DNA from 2 places in the Actinoallomurus sp. NPDC052308 genome. Region 2 is predicted to be linked to the other one. Evidence: predicted binding sites of a transcription regulator. Region 2 holds the regulator's gene; the other holds the start of a gene.

Region 1 (7,211 bases), on a different contig from region 2:
AGGCTCAGAAGCGGGCCGGGGCGCCGAGGTCGGCGAGCGCGTGGTCGAGCAGATCCTCCAAGGCGGGGATGTCGCGGGCGGCGATCGTCCGATCGGGCTGCTCGGGCAGCAGGTCGAGGACCGTGCGCAGGTCCCAGTACGGGTCGTGCCGGTAGCCACCGGACACCTGGTCGAAGGAGGCCGAGAAGCGGTCGGCGGCCGTGACGTCGTAGCGGAGGGCCAGCGCGCGGCGCATGTGGGCGATGTCGATGGCGACCGGACCGTACGACGCGTTGGACCAGTCGACGATGCCGGTGAGGCGGCCGCCGGCCCACAGCGTGTTGTCGGGGTGGTAGTCGCGGTGGATGAAGTGTGCCGCGGCGCCCGGCGTGGGACCGGCGGCGACATCGAGGGCGTGCTCCCACAGCGCCGGTCGCCGGGCGTGCCGCGGGGCGAGCCGGATCTCCAGGCGGTTGTACGGCCGGTAGGGCGGCATGGTCGACGCTCCGGCGACGGCGTGGACGGGCAGCAGCGCGGCGGCCAACTGGATGAGGTATTCGGAGAGCTCGGCGCAGGAGGGGCGGGGCGGATGGCCCGGCAGCCGGGTGATCAGCAGCGCGGGGACATCACAGTGCGCCCCGGAGGGGTCCGCCGCCACCAGCGCGGGGGTGGGGATCTCGCACGCGGTGAGCAGGGTCAGGGCCGCGATCTCCAGCTCGGGGGAGAAGTCGATGTCGAGCACCGGCCAGCCGGACGACGCCCAGCGGCGCAGCACCAGGCGATGCACGGTGCCCGAGCGGCTCTCGGCGAGTACCGCGTGGTTGACATGGGCCAGCCCGCCGATCATGGGCCGGACCATTTTCACCTCACTGCCGGGCCCCAGGCATTTTTCGATCCAGCGCAGCGTGGCGGTGCTCGGCGGATCGGAGAGCGTGGGGAAGGTCACGGCCTCCATGAAAACGGATTCGGCCGAGGATCGGTAGTGATTTTGACGATAGGAGGCAGACCGAACGGCATGTCATTGCAGGCTCGGCGAGTGAATTGCCGTTAATGATGCAATTAATGGAGAGTGGCCGCTCTGGGGTGAATTGCGAGCGGCCATCCCCTCAGTCCTTGCCGTCCCGTCGCGGCCGCAAGAGCGCCTCGGCCAGTGCCAGCATCGTCTCCTCCAGCGTGACGAGCCGTTTCATCAGGTCCTCATGGACGGTCGTCACCTGCTTGGTCACGTCGTGCTGCACGCCGACGACCCGCTGGGAGACGTCGTCGTGCACCCCGACCACCTGGCGCAGAAGGTCCTCGCGAAGGATCTCCATGTGCTTGGTCAGGTCGACGCGGGACGCCTCAATGATCTTGGACAGCGTCTCCTCGGTCTCGTCTCGATCGGGTCGCGCCCGCAACTCGTCGAGGAGGGGGTCGACCGCCTCGGACAGGCGCTTCTCCAGGGCGTCGAACCGGTCGGTGGGGTCGATGAACGGGCGGTCGCCGATCGCGGCGATCTTGCGGTGCAACTCGTTGATCTCCAGCGTCGAGGGCAGCCGGTCGAGCTGCTGACCGACCCCTTCGACGCGGTCACAGGCCCCGTCCACCTTCGCCTCCAGTGCCGGGAAATGACCCTCGACGCCGCGGATCTTGCCGGACAGGCCCTCCAGCCGGCCGTCGATGCCGTCGAGGCGGCCACCGACCCCCTCGACCCGGCCGTTGACGGCCTCCAGGCCCTGCTCGACCCGCTCGGCCATGTCGTGCAGCGACTGGTCGACCTTGCCGGCCACTCCGTTGATCTCGTGCTCGAGCTTCTCGGACCGGTGCCCGAGGTCGGCGAGCGTCTTGTCCAGCCGGTTGAACCGGACCGACGCGGCCTCCATGGTGCCGGCGAGCCGGTCGAGCCGCTTGGTCAAGTCGTCCATCTGCTGGGCGGCCTGCAGCGTCGCCTCGGTGATGCTCCGGCTGGAGTCCAGTACGGCCTGGATCCGGGCCAGCCCCTCGTCGACGTTCTCGGCGATGACGCCCACGTCGGCCCACAGGGAGGGCAGTTCGGCGACCGGCTTGACCTTCTCGCCCACCGACTCGATGTGCTCGGCCAGCCCCTCGGCCCACTCCGGGGGCTTGCCGGACAGCTCGTCGACCTGCCCGCGGACGGTGTCGAGCTGGGTCGTCAGCCCGGTGAGCTCACGCTCCCGTACCTCACGGAGCAGCCACTCTATTCCCTCCAGCCGCTGGTGGATCTCGTCCATCAGCTGGCCCGTCGAACGCTGCTCATAGACATGATCTTGTGCCGCGCGGGCTAGCAATTCTCGCATTCGGTCCGAGACCGGCTGACCCCCTGTCTGCAGGAAGTTGTGATTGGTGTCCACCCGGGTACTCCTTCGTCTGCCCTGCCGGAAATAGCGGCGGCATGGATCGCGAGGAGACACTCTATTGAGCGGACCAAGGTCATCGAGCCGGAGAAAAGAAATTCAGGGGAAAGAGATTATGTCCGGTGCGGCAAAGCGCCCTTTTTCAGGCGCGGCGATGCCGGCCCTCGTACGAGATCCCGGCAGGGTGGCCGCAGACGGCGGGGGTGTGGGAGGTGCCGCGCCACATCAGGCGGTCGAGTTCGCCCCGTCCGAGGAACACTCCACGGCAGCGGGAGCACTCCTCGAACACGATGCCGCCCCGCTGGAAGGTCACCATTCCGGCACCGCACTTCGGACACCGCAGTACGGCGTCGGCCATCGTCGTCCCCCGTCTTCGCCCGCACCCGGATCGCGGGCGCCCGTCATCGCGCCCACGGCGCGGCCTACCGGTCGCCAAGAGTAGCCAGGCGGACACGGCCGTCACCGTGGTCTTTGCCGGACGCTGGCGTGTCGCCGCGCGCGTGCCTGCCCGGTCCGCGCGTGTCCGCGCGCTCAGGTCTCGCGGCAGATGAGGGCGGTCGGGGCGTCGCCCACGCGGGTGAGCACCAGGACGCGCGTCTCGGTGCCGTCGGTGCGCAGGTCGCGGCGCAGCCGTTCGACGTCTCCGGCGAAGCCGCGCTTCATGATCGTCAGAGTGCCGGTCCGCTGGGCGCGCAGCGCCGCCCGTACCCGCTTCACGCCGAACGGCAGGACGTCCAGGATCTCGTACGGGCGCGCGAACGGTGTCGCGCGCAACGCGTCGGAGGTGATGTAGGCGATCCGCGGGTCGGCCAGCGCTCCGTCGAGCAGGGCCGCGGCCTCGGCGACGAGGTGGGCCCGGACCACGGCGCCGTCCGGTTCGTACAGATAACGGCGCCAGCCGGCCACCGGCGGCGCCCCCAGGTCCGGATCGGTCACCAGGGTCGCCGGCTCCCGGTCCTGCCGCAGGAGAGTCGCCCGGCGCGGCGTCTCGCCCGCCAGGTCGCCGAGCCACAGCGCCGCCTCCTTCACCTCCCCGGCGTCGGAGATCCACTCCGCCTCCGCACCCGGCGGGACCGCCTCGTGCGGGATGCCCGGGGCGACCTTGACGCAGGCGCCCGGCGCGCGGCCGGCGAGGTCCAGCACCGTGCCGAGCGGCGGCAGGTACGCGTCCGGGTCGAACACCCGCCCGCGGGCCGTACGGCGGCCGGGGTCGGCGAAGACGGCGGCGTACCCGCCGGGGTCCTGCGCGGCGGCGTCGCCGGTCCGTACGTCCGCCAGGTCCGCCAGGCCGAAGGCGCGGAGGTTGGCCCGCGCGACGGCGGCGGTGAGCGGATCGAGCTCGACGCCGACGCCGCCGACGCCCGCACGGGCGCGGGCGAGGAGATCGCCGCCGATGCCGCAGCCGAGGTCGAGCACCCGGCCACCTTGGGAGAGCCGGTCGGCGAACCGCCGCGCCCGGTGCCGGGCGACACTGGCCCGGGTGGCCTGTTCGAGGCCCTGCGGGGTGAAGTACATCCGGTCCGCGTCGGCGCCGAACTTCGCCCGGCCGCGCTCCCGGAGTCGCGCCTGCGTCAGCGCCGCGCCGACGAGGTCGGCCGGGTGGCGGGCCCGCAGGCGGGCGACCATGGCCGGCAGCGTGCGCTCCTCGGCACCGGCGGCGCCGATCTCGCCGAGCAGCTCTTGACCTGCGGAGGTGAGGAGCTCCTCGAACGCGGCGATGTCCACCCGAAGACGGTAGTCGCCGGACGCACCAGGGATGCACCTGACCACCGGCGAAGATTCACAAACGACTCATATAACGACAGGTGGGCGGCACGCGGGGGCCCGTGTTGACGGGTTCCCGGACCCCGGCATAATCTCCAACTGGCACTCTCCCTATGAGAGTGCCAATCAAGCGACAGGCTGGTCTGGCACCCGCGACGGCAGGCCACCATCGTCGCGTCTCCAACATGCGGCTGGCCGATCTGGTCGGCCGAGGATACGCAATCGAAGGGGAAGGTCAGATCGTGTCGACCGCCACCAAGGTTGTTCTCAAGCCGCTCGAGGACCGCATCGTCGTCCAGCCTCTCGAGGCCGAGCAGACCACCGCGTCGGGTCTGGTCATCCCGGACACGGCCAAGGAGAAGCCCCAGGAGGGCACCGTCCTGGCCGTCGGGCCGGGCCGCTTCGACGACAAGGGCGAGAAGCGCGTACCGCTCGACGTCAAGGTCGGGGACGTCGTCCTCTACAGCAAGTACGGCGGCACCGAGGTCAAGTACAACAACGAGGAGTACCTCGTTCTGTCGGCCCGCGACGTGCTCGCCGTCGTCGAGAAGTAAGACACCCGAACAGATGCGCCGCCCCGGTTCCGCCCGATGAGGGCGGCCGGGGCTGCGCACGTCCACGGACATCCATACTTGGAGCTTCCCAATGCCGAAGATCCTGGAGTTCGACGAGGGAGCGCGCCGCGCCCTTGAGCGTGGCGTCAACGCCCTCGCGGACGCCGTCAAGGTGACGATCGGCCCGCGCGGCCGCAACGTCGTCATCGACAAGAAGTGGGGCGCCCCCACCATCACGAACGACGGTGTCACCATCGCGCGTGAGGTGGAGCTCGACGACCCGTACGAGAACCTTGGCGCGCAGCTCGCCAAGGAGGTCGCCACCAAGACCAACGACATCGCGGGTGACGGCACCACCACCGCGACGGTCCTGGCGCAGGCGCTCGTACGCGAGGGGCTGCGCAACGTCGCCGCCGGCGCGTCGCCGATCAGCCTCAAGCGGGGCATCGACGCCGCCGCCAACTACGTCTCCGAGCAGCTGCTCAAGTCGGCCCGTGAGGTGACCGACAAGGAGTCGATCGCGCACGTCGCCACCATCTCCGCCCAGGACGCCAGGATCGGCGAGCTCATCGCCGAGGCGTTCGACAAGGTGGGCAAGGACGGTGTCATCACCGTCGAGGAGGCCCACACGATGGGCCTGGAGCTGGAGTTCACCGAGGGCCTCCAGTTCGACAAGGGCTACCTGTCGCCGTACATGGTGACCGACCCGGAGCGCATGGAGGCGGTCCTCGAGGACGCCTACATCCTCATCCACGACGGCAAGATCTCCAACGTCACGGAGTTCCTGCCGCTGGCGGAGAAGGTCGCCCAGACCCGTAAGCCGCTGCTGGTCGTCGCCGAGGACGTCGAGGGCGAGGCCCTGGCGCTCCTCGTGCAGAACAAGCTGCGCGGCACGTTCGTCAGCGTCGCGGTGAAGGCACCGGGCTTCGGCGACCGCCGCAAGGCGATGCTGGAGGACATGGCCGTCCTCACCGGCGGCCAGGTCGTCACGGAGGCCGTCGGCCTCAAGCTCGACAGCGTCGACCTCGACGTGCTGGGCCGCGCCCGGCGCGTGACGGTCACCAAGGACGCCACCACGGTCGTGGACGGCTCGGGCGAGGCGGCCGCGATCGAGGACCGGATCCGCCAGATCCGCCGCGAGATCGAGGGCAGCGACTCCGACTGGGACCGCGAGAAGCTCCAGGAGCGCCTCGCCAAGCTGGCCGGGGGCGTCTGCGTCCTGCGCGTCGGCGCCGCCACCGAGGTGGAGCTCAAGGAGAAGAAGCACCGCCTCGAGGACGCCATCTCCGCCACCCGCGCGGCGATCGAGGAGGGCATCGTCTCCGGCGGCGGCAGCGCGCTGGTGCACGTCTCCAAGGAGGGCTTCGACGCCCTCGGCCTGTCCGGTGACGAGGCCACCGGCGCCGAGGCGGTCCGCCGCGCCCTGGTCGAGCCGCAGCGCTGGATCGCCGAGAACGGCGGCTGGGAAGGCTACGTCGTCGTCTCCAAGGTCGAGTCGCTGCCGGTCGGCTCCGGCTTCAACGCCGCCAGCGGTGAGTACGGCGACCTGATCGCCCAGGGCGTCATCGACCCGGTGAAGGTGACCCGCTCCGCGGTCAGCAACGCCGCGTCGATCGCCGGCATGCTGCTCACCACGGAGGCGCTCGTCGCCGACAAGCCCGAGGAGGAGCCGGACGCCGCCGCGGGCGGCCACGGCCACGGCCACGGTCACTGATCATCGACCGGCCGCGACACTGCGGCCGGCGGATCACACGGATGCCCTCGCCACGCGCCTGGCGGGGGCATCCGTCGTTCATCAGGCACGCTCGGTGACGGCGGTCGTCGCCGTCATCACACTCAGCGACCGTGATCGTTGGCGTGGTCACACTCAGCGACCGCAATTGCGTTGGGATCAGCACTGTGACCATTCCGTTGTCGTCAACGATGCAGACAGGCGCGATCTCGGTGGGCATCATGCTTTCGTGACCGAGGGAGCGATCGCCGGGGCCGCGGTTCGGGGTGGCACCGCCGAACTACGGGGGAGACGACCGGCTAAGGCGGACGACAATGACCTCAGGGAACTCACGATCCTTGCCGTTCAGGGAGACCCCGAAGCGGTCGAATCCCTGATCGGACGGGTCCGCCCGATGGTCGTGCGTTACTGCCGGGCGCGGCTCGGCCGGGTGTCCGGGCAATACCACATCGCGGACGACGTCGCCCAGGAGGTGTGCATCGCCGTCCTCGGCGCGCTGCCGCGCTACCGCGACATGGGCCGCCCTTTCGCGTCCTTCGTCTTCGGTATCGCGTCGCACAAGATCGCCGACGCGCTGCGCAGCGCCATCCGGGCGGCCGTGCCGACCGAGGACCTGCCCGACGGCCCCGACGAGGGCCCGGGCCCGGAGGAGACGGTCGTCCGCTACACCGAGGCGGAGCGCGCGCGGGGCCTTCTCGACCGGTTGCCGGATCATCAACGGGAATTGGTTCTCCTGCGGGTGGTCGCGGGTCTGTCCGCCGAGGAGACCGGTAATGTACTGGGCATGTCAGCCGGGGCCGTACGCGTCGCCCAGCACCGGGCTCTCGC
Region 2 (7,211 bases):
CGCCCTTGGGCAGGGCCTGCACCACCACGATCCGGGGATCCGGGCGGGGGACGCGCCGGCGTGCGCGGGCCTCGAGGTGCAGGCTGTCCCGCTCGGCGGAGGTGACGACGCACTCGACGAGACCGCCCACGCCGTCGGCGAGGTCGACCCGCTCCCCCGGCCGCAGCCGGCGTACGGCCGCCGCGTGGCGTCCCTCGGGCCCGTCGAGGAGGATCCGGTCGGACTCGAGGCGTGCGGGGTCGCTGAGGAAGAGGGGCGGGCTCATGCCTCCGATCGTAGGCGTGCGGCGGGGCCGAGCGATCCCGCGGCCTTGATGGTGTGGAGGATCGGGGCGGTCTCGAGCATGTGGATCCCGTCGAGGGCGCCGAGTCGCCGCGTGAGGTAGTGGTGCAGCTCGGCGGGGTCCGCGCAGAGCGCCTGCGCGAGCAGGTTGGTGGGGCCGGTCGTGGCGGCGACCACGGCGAGTTCCCGGTGGCCGGCGAGGATCGTCGCGACGTGGTCCAGGCGCGCCGGCGCGACGGCCATCCACAGCAGGGCCTGGGTCGTCGCGCCCAGGAGCACGGGATCGATTTCGACGTCGAAGAAGATCACCCCCCGGGAGCGGAGGTCGGTGAGGCGGCGCGCCACGGTGGCCTGGGACCAGCCTGTCGCCCCGGCCAGGTCGCCGTACGAGGCGCGGCCGTCGTGCCGCAGCGCGTCCAGGAGGGCCTGGTCGGCGCGTGCCCATGAGCGGCGCCCGGCCGAGACGGCCGGCGAGCGGCGTGGAGCGGGAAGGGGCTCCCCGGCCTGCGCGGAGGGCGAGGCGGTGTCGGGCGCTCCAGTCGGGCGGGCGGCGCCGGGGACGGCGGCGTCCGGGTGGAGCAGGGCCTGCTGCCGGTCGCTGAGCGCCTGGGTGGTGCCGCGCCATGCGGTGGGGCCGCCCAGGTAGCTGTGCAGCAGGCAGTGCGCGGAGACGGCGGTGATGCCGGCCCGCCGGGGGATGTCGCGCAGCAGCAGCGCGCGGGAGACCTCCACGCCGTGCGGCGCGTGCACGATCGTGAAGATCTCCGTCCCGCCCGAGACGAGCTTGACCCACGAGGTGTCCGGCCGCCGGGCGAGGGAACGCGCGAGGGCCTGGGTGGTGGACGGCGTGGTGGTGAGCCGGACCATCCACTGGGTCTGCCCGGCCTGGCCCGGCTCCGCCAGGCCGACGACCCGCAGTCCCGCCTCCGCGCGCAGCCGCCGGTAGCGGCGCGCGACGGTCTGGGTGGACACGCCGAGGACGTCGGCGATCCGGCTGAACGGCGCCCGCCCGTCGATGTGCAGGGCGTGGATGACACTGCGGTCGAGGTCGTCGAGCATGGTCGAATCCTGCACCCAGGCGCACGTTGATGGAAATTAGTCGCCGATTTCAGACCGTGGATGGAACGACTCACGTCCTTCGCCGCACGCTGGCCCGCGGCATCGGGTCGACTGAAGGGAAAGAAGCGATGGAGTCACGTGACGGGGTGGCCGCGGGGCCGGCGTACCGGTGGCGATGGGCCGCACTGGTCGCCCTGCTCACCGCCGAGGCGATGAATCTGCTGGACGCCACGATCGTGCAGGTCGCCGCGCCGGTCATCCACGCCGACCTGGGCGGTGCCGATTCCGACATCCAGTGGTTCAGCGCCGCGTACACGCTGCCGTTCGCGGTGCTGCTGATCACGGGCGGCCGGCTGGGTGACATGGCCGGGCGCAGACGCGTGTTCGCGGTCGGGGTGGCGGCTTTCACGCTGGCGTCCCTGTGCTGCGCGCTGGTGCCCGGCGCCGCCGCGCTGATCGCCGCGCGGGCGGTCCAGGGGGCGGCCGCGGCGTTGATCATCCCGCAGACGATCGGACTGATCCGCGCCATGTTCGACGGCGCCGAACTGGCCAGGGCGATGGGGAGCATCGGGCCGGTCATGGGGCTGGCGGCGATCTGCGGGCCGGTGCTGGGCGCGGTGCTCACGCACGCCGACCTGTTCGGCTCCTCGTGGCGCGCGGTGTTCCTCGTGAACGTCCCGCTCGCGGTGGCGGTGCTCGCGATGGTTCCTCTGCTGCGTGCGGACAGGGCGGCGGCGTCACCGCGTCTCGACCTGCCCGGCACCGTGCTGGCGATCGCCGGCGCCGGGCTGATCGTCTACCCGCTGATCCAGGGCGGCACCGGGGGTCTGCCGGCCGGCGGCCGGCTCGCCCTGGCGGCCGGCGTCGTGGTCCTGGTGCTGTTCGGGTTCCAGCAGTGGTACGGCGCTCGGCGCGGCCGCCGGCCGCTGGTCGAGCCGAGCCTCTTTCGCGACCGGGGCTTTCCCGCGGCGCTCGTGACGTCGACGTTGTTCTTCGCGGTGATGAACGGGCTGATGCTGATCGTCGTAGTCCAGGTGCAGGTCGGCCTGGGCGAGGACGTCCTCACCGCCGGGCTCACGCTGCTGCCGTGGTCCTGCGGCATGGCGGTCTCCTCCTGGGTGTCGGGGACGCGCCTGGTGCCCCGGTTCGGGGCGCGCATGATGTTCGTCGGGCTGGCCGTCATGCTCGCCGGGCTCGTGTCGGCCATCGGCGCCTACGCCGCCGCGCGGTCCGGGGCGTACCCGACGTTCCTGCCGGGGGCGCTCGCGCTCTGCGGCGTCGGGAACGGGCTGTTCACGGTCCCGTTCTTCACCGCCGCCCTCACGCGGGTACGCCCGCACGAGATCGGGTCGGCCGCCGGTCTGCTCAACGCCGTGCAGCAGTTCGGCGGCACCCTCGGTATCGCGCTCCTCGGCACCGTCTTCTTCCGCTCCCTGGCGACCGGCGCCCGAGCGGGCGGTGCGTCCGGCGCCGCGTCGCTGCACGCCGCGTCGCTGCACGCCGCGGGGCTCGCGTTCGGGCTCGCGGCCGGGCTGGTCGTCGCGGCGGGCGGTGGCGCGGCGCTCATGCGCGCCCCGGCGGAGCGGGCCGAGCCGACGGAGCAGGCCGAGCCAGCAGAACAGGCGGAGCCCTCGGAGCAGGTAGAGCCCGTGGAGCAGATGGAGCTCGCAGAACAGGTGGAGCCCGTGGAGCAGGTGACGCCTGCGGTACGGGTCGAGCCGGCGGACAGGTGAGCGAAGGCCCCCGCTCTCGGTATCGGGAGCGGGGGCCTCGGAGAAGGGTCAGCGGCCGTTGAAGGCGTCGCGGAGACGGGAGAAGAAGCCCTGCTGGCCCGGGGCGAACTTGCCCGGCGGACGCTCCTCGCCGCGCAGGCTCGCCAGCTTGCGCAGCAGCTCCTCCTGCTCTTCGTCGAGCTTGGTGGGCGTCTCGATGTTCACGTGGATCATCAGGTCGCCGCGACCGCTCTCGTTGAGGTGCTTGACGCCCCGGCCGTACATCGGGATGACCTGGCCGGACTGGGTGCCGGGCCGGATGTCGATCTCCTCGGGGCCGTCCAGGGTCTCGACGGTCAGCGACGTGCCGAGCGCGGCCGCCGTCATCGGCACCTGGACGGTGCAGTGCAGGTCGTCGCCCTCCCGCTCGAAGATCGGGTGCGGGAGCTCCACGATCTCGAGGAACAGGTCGCCGGCCGGGCCGCCGCCGGGGCCGACCTCGCCCTCGCCGGCGAGCTGGATGTGGGTGCCGTTCTCGACGCCGGCGGGAATGCGGACCTTGATCGTGCGGCGGGTGCGGACCCGTCCGTCACCGGAGCACTCCGTGCAGGGCGTACGGATCGTGGTGCCGTAGCCGCCGCACTGCGGGCAGGCGCGGGAGGTCATCACCTGGCCGAGGAACGACCGGGTGACCTGCTGGACCTCGCCGCGGCCGTGGCACATGTCGCACGTCTCGGGGTGCGTGCCGGGGGCCGTGCCGGAGCCCGAGCAGGTGTCGCAGACCACCGCGGTGTCGACCGTCAGCTCGCGTGTGGTGCCGAACGCCGTCTCGGACAGGTCGAGCTCCACCCGGACGGTGCCGTTGCGGCCCCGCCGGGCCCGGCTGCGCGGCCCGCGCTGGGTCGCGGTGCCGAAGAAGGCGTCCATGATGTCGCTGAACGGGAACCCGGCGCCGAAGCCGCCCGCTCCCGCCCCGGCGCCGCTGGCGAACGGATCGGCGCCCAGGTCGTACATCTCGCGCTTCTTCGGGTCGGAGAGCACCTCGTACGCCTGGGTGATCTCCTTGAACCGCTCCTGGGTGGCAGGGTCGGGGTTGACGTCCGGATGCAGCTCACGGGCGAGTCTGCGGTACGCCTTCTTGATCTCGTCCGCGCTGGCGTCACGGCGCACCCCGAGGGTCGCGTAGTAGTCGTTCGCCACTTACGACCCCGCCAGAATCTGACCGACGTAACGTGCCACTGCGCGTACTGCTCCCATCGTCCCGGGGTAGTCCATCCGCGTCGGACCGAGCACGCCGAGCCGGGCCACGGCCTGGTCGCCGGCGCCGTACCCGGTGGCCACCACCGAGGTCGTGCGCAGGCTCTCGTGCGGGTTCTCGGTGCCGATCCGCACGGTGAGGCTGGAGGGATCCCCCACCTCGCCGAGCAGCCGCATCAGGACGACCTGTTCTTCCAGCGCCTCCAGCACGTCACGGAGGCTCTGGGACAAGTCGGCGCGCGCGAGGTTCGCCGCGCCGCCGATGATTATCTTCTCTTCGTGCTTCTCCACGAGGCTCTCGAGGAGGACCGACAGCACCGTCGTCGCCAGCGCCCGCTCGCCGGCCGACACCTGCTCGGGCAGGTCGGCGAGGGTGTCGGGGACGTCGGTCAGCCAGCACCCGTCCAAGCGCGCGTTGAGCAGCGCCCGCAGGTGCGCGATGGCCTCGTCGGACACGGGCTCATGCGTCTCGATCGCCCGCTGCTCGACCCGGCCGGTGTTCGTGATCACGACGAGCAGCAGCCGCTCGGAGGCGATCGGCACCAGCTCGACGTGCCGCACCGACGACCGCGTGAGCGAGGGGTACTGCACGACCGCGACCTGCCGCGTCAACTGCGCCAGCAACCGCACGGTGCGGCCGACGACGTCGTCGAGGTCGTAGGCGTTCGCGAGGAACGTCTCGATCGCGCGTCGCTCGGCCGCGGACAGCGGCTTGATCGTGGACAGCCGGTCGACGAACAGCCGGTATCCCTTGTCGGTCGGCACGCGCCCCGCGCTGGTGTGGGGCTGGGCGATGTATCCCTGCTCCTCCAGCACGGCCATGTCGTTGCGGATCGTGGCCGGCGAGACGCCGAGGTTGTGCCGATCGACCAGCGTCTTCGAGCCCACCGGTTCGTGGGTGGACACGTAATCTTCGACGATGGCCCGCAGCACAGCGAGCTTCCGGTCGTCGAGCACGCACTCACCTCCCGTGTCCACAGCCCTTCAATCTGGCACTCTTCTCCTCTGAGTGCCAAGTGTACGGCTCGGGGGCACGCAGGAGGAGACGCCGGTGGATCACGTTCTCGCGTCGAGCGTGGCAGAGTCACTCCTGTGACCTGGCACGAAATTGCGGAACGCTGTTTCCAGCGCCGTTATTCCGACTTCGACGTGACCGTGGGGGTCATCGTCGGGTCCGCGGACGCCGTCGTCGTCGACACCCGCGCGAGTGTGGCACAGGGCGTACGGCTGCGCGACGACCTTCGGGAGCTCGGCGTGCAGAACCCCATCGTCGTCAACACCCACGGCCACTTCGACCACTGCTTCGGCAACGCGGCCTTCACCGGCGGGGCGCGCTGGGGGCACGCGTCGCTGCCCGCCTACCTGGCCGAGACCGCGCGGCCCATGCTGGCGCGCGAGTTCCCCGGCTGGGCGGAGAAGGTCGAGACCGATCTCCTGCTCGCACCGGACCGGCTCGTCACCGACCGCGCCGAGCTCGACCTCGGCGACCGCGTCGTCGAGCTGCGGCACTTCGGCCCGGGGCACACCGACGGCGACGTGGTCGTCTGGGCGCCCGACGCGCGGTGCGCGTTCACCGGTGACCTGATCGAACAGTCCGGTCCGCCGGCGTACGGCGCCGACTCCTTCCCGCTGGAGTGGCCGGCCACCCTCGCCGCCCTGCTGCGGACCGTCGACGGCGTGCTCGTGCCGGGTCACGGCGCGCCGGTGGATCAGGAGTTCGCGGTCCGGCAGCGGGAGGAGATCGACATGGTGGCCCGCCGGGTGCGGGAGACGCACGCCGCCGGGCTGGGCGTCGAGGAGGCCCTCACCGCGGGCGGCTGGCCCTACCCCGTCGAGACGCTCCGGGAAGCCGTCCGGCGTGGCCACGACCACCTGGGCCGCCGATCCGGGTCCGGATAGCCGCCGCCCTGCCTCCGCGCCCCCGGCGCCGCACCCGAGCCGCCGCCCGTACGCGTGGCCGTCTCGACGCGGGGTGAACCGGCCGCCCCGGCCGGTACGCGTCCGCACGGGCGCGCCGGGGCGGCTGCCCCGCCCGCCGCCGGACCGGTACGGTGCGACGCGTGCGGAGCAAAGACTATGGACGCGACGTTCTGTCCGGCGACTGGCGCCGGCCGCGGAAGGGTCAGATCCCCGAGGTCGCCGCCGAGCCGGGCCTGGTCGCCGAGGATCCGGCGAGCGGGTTCTGCGGTGCGGTCGTCGCCTGCGAGAAGGACGCCGTGACCCTCGAGGACCGGTTCGGCAAGCGCCGGGTCTTCCCGCTGGCGAAGGCCGGGTTCCTCATCGACGGCAAGCCCGTGACGCTCGTCCGTCCCGTACGGGCGTCGGGTCCGGCCCGGTCGGCGTCCGGTTCGATCGCCGTGCCGAACCTGCGGGCGCGGGTGGCGCGGGAGAGCCGGATCTACGTCGAGGGCCGCCACGACGCGGAGCTCGTCGAGAAGATCTGGGGGCACGACCTGCGAGTCGAGGGCGTCGTCGTGGAGTACCTCGAGGGCGTCGACCACCTCCCCGACATCGTCGCGGAGTTCGGCCCGGGGCCGGAAAGCCGGCTGGGCGTGCTCGTCGACCATCTCGTGGCCGGATCCAAGGAGAGCCGGATCGCCGACCAGGTCTCCTCCCCGTACGTCCTGGTCACCGGCCACCCCTTCATCGACATCTGGGAGGCCGTCAAGCCCTCGGTCCTGGGCATCCCCGCGTGGCCGCGGGTTCCGCGCGGGATCCCCTGGAAGGAAGGCGTGATCGCCGCGCTCGGGTGGAAGGGCGAGCCGGGCGAGGTGTGGCAGGCGATCCTCGGCCGGGTCCGCGCGTACACCGATCTCGAGCCCGCGCTGCTCGGGCGGGTCGAGGAGCTCATCGACTTCGTCACCGTGCCGCAATCGGGCTGAGGTCCGCGAAACCATCCGG

The links. The regulator HrcA, encoded in region 2, represses chaperone genes, less so after heat shock. The targets are predictions, from matches to a motif close to TTGGCACTCTCNNNNNGAGAGTGCCAA.
Region 1: the regulator HrcA is predicted to act here: its motif matches at 4,197-4,223, upstream of groES (co-chaperone GroES).

Annotation. Positions count from the first base shown of each region.
Region 1 covers NZ_JBFAUM010000001.1:417,950-425,160, forward strand. The annotation lists gene AB0L00_RS02265 (aminoglycoside phosphotransferase family protein) at 5-925, opposite strand; gene AB0L00_RS02270 (hypothetical protein) at 1,086-2,210, opposite strand; gene AB0L00_RS02275 (zf-TFIIB domain-containing protein) at 2,476-2,691, opposite strand; gene AB0L00_RS02280 (SAM-dependent methyltransferase) at 2,865-4,058, opposite strand; gene groES (co-chaperone GroES) at 4,337-4,651, shown strand; gene groL (chaperonin GroEL) at 4,743-6,365, shown strand; gene AB0L00_RS02295 (sigma-70 family RNA polymerase sigma factor) at 6,628-7,211, shown strand, end outside.
Region 2 covers NZ_JBFAUM010000015.1:72,391-79,601, forward strand. The annotation lists gene AB0L00_RS29095 (16S rRNA (uracil(1498)-N(3))-methyltransferase) at 1-265, opposite strand, end outside; gene AB0L00_RS29100 (Lrp/AsnC family transcriptional regulator) at 262-1,341, opposite strand; gene AB0L00_RS29105 (MFS transporter) at 1,470-3,074, shown strand; gene dnaJ (molecular chaperone DnaJ) at 3,123-4,253, opposite strand; gene hrcA (heat-inducible transcriptional repressor HrcA) at 4,254-5,267, opposite strand; gene AB0L00_RS29120 (MBL fold metallo-hydrolase) at 5,403-6,209, shown strand; gene AB0L00_RS29125 (DUF3097 domain-containing protein) at 6,371-7,192, shown strand.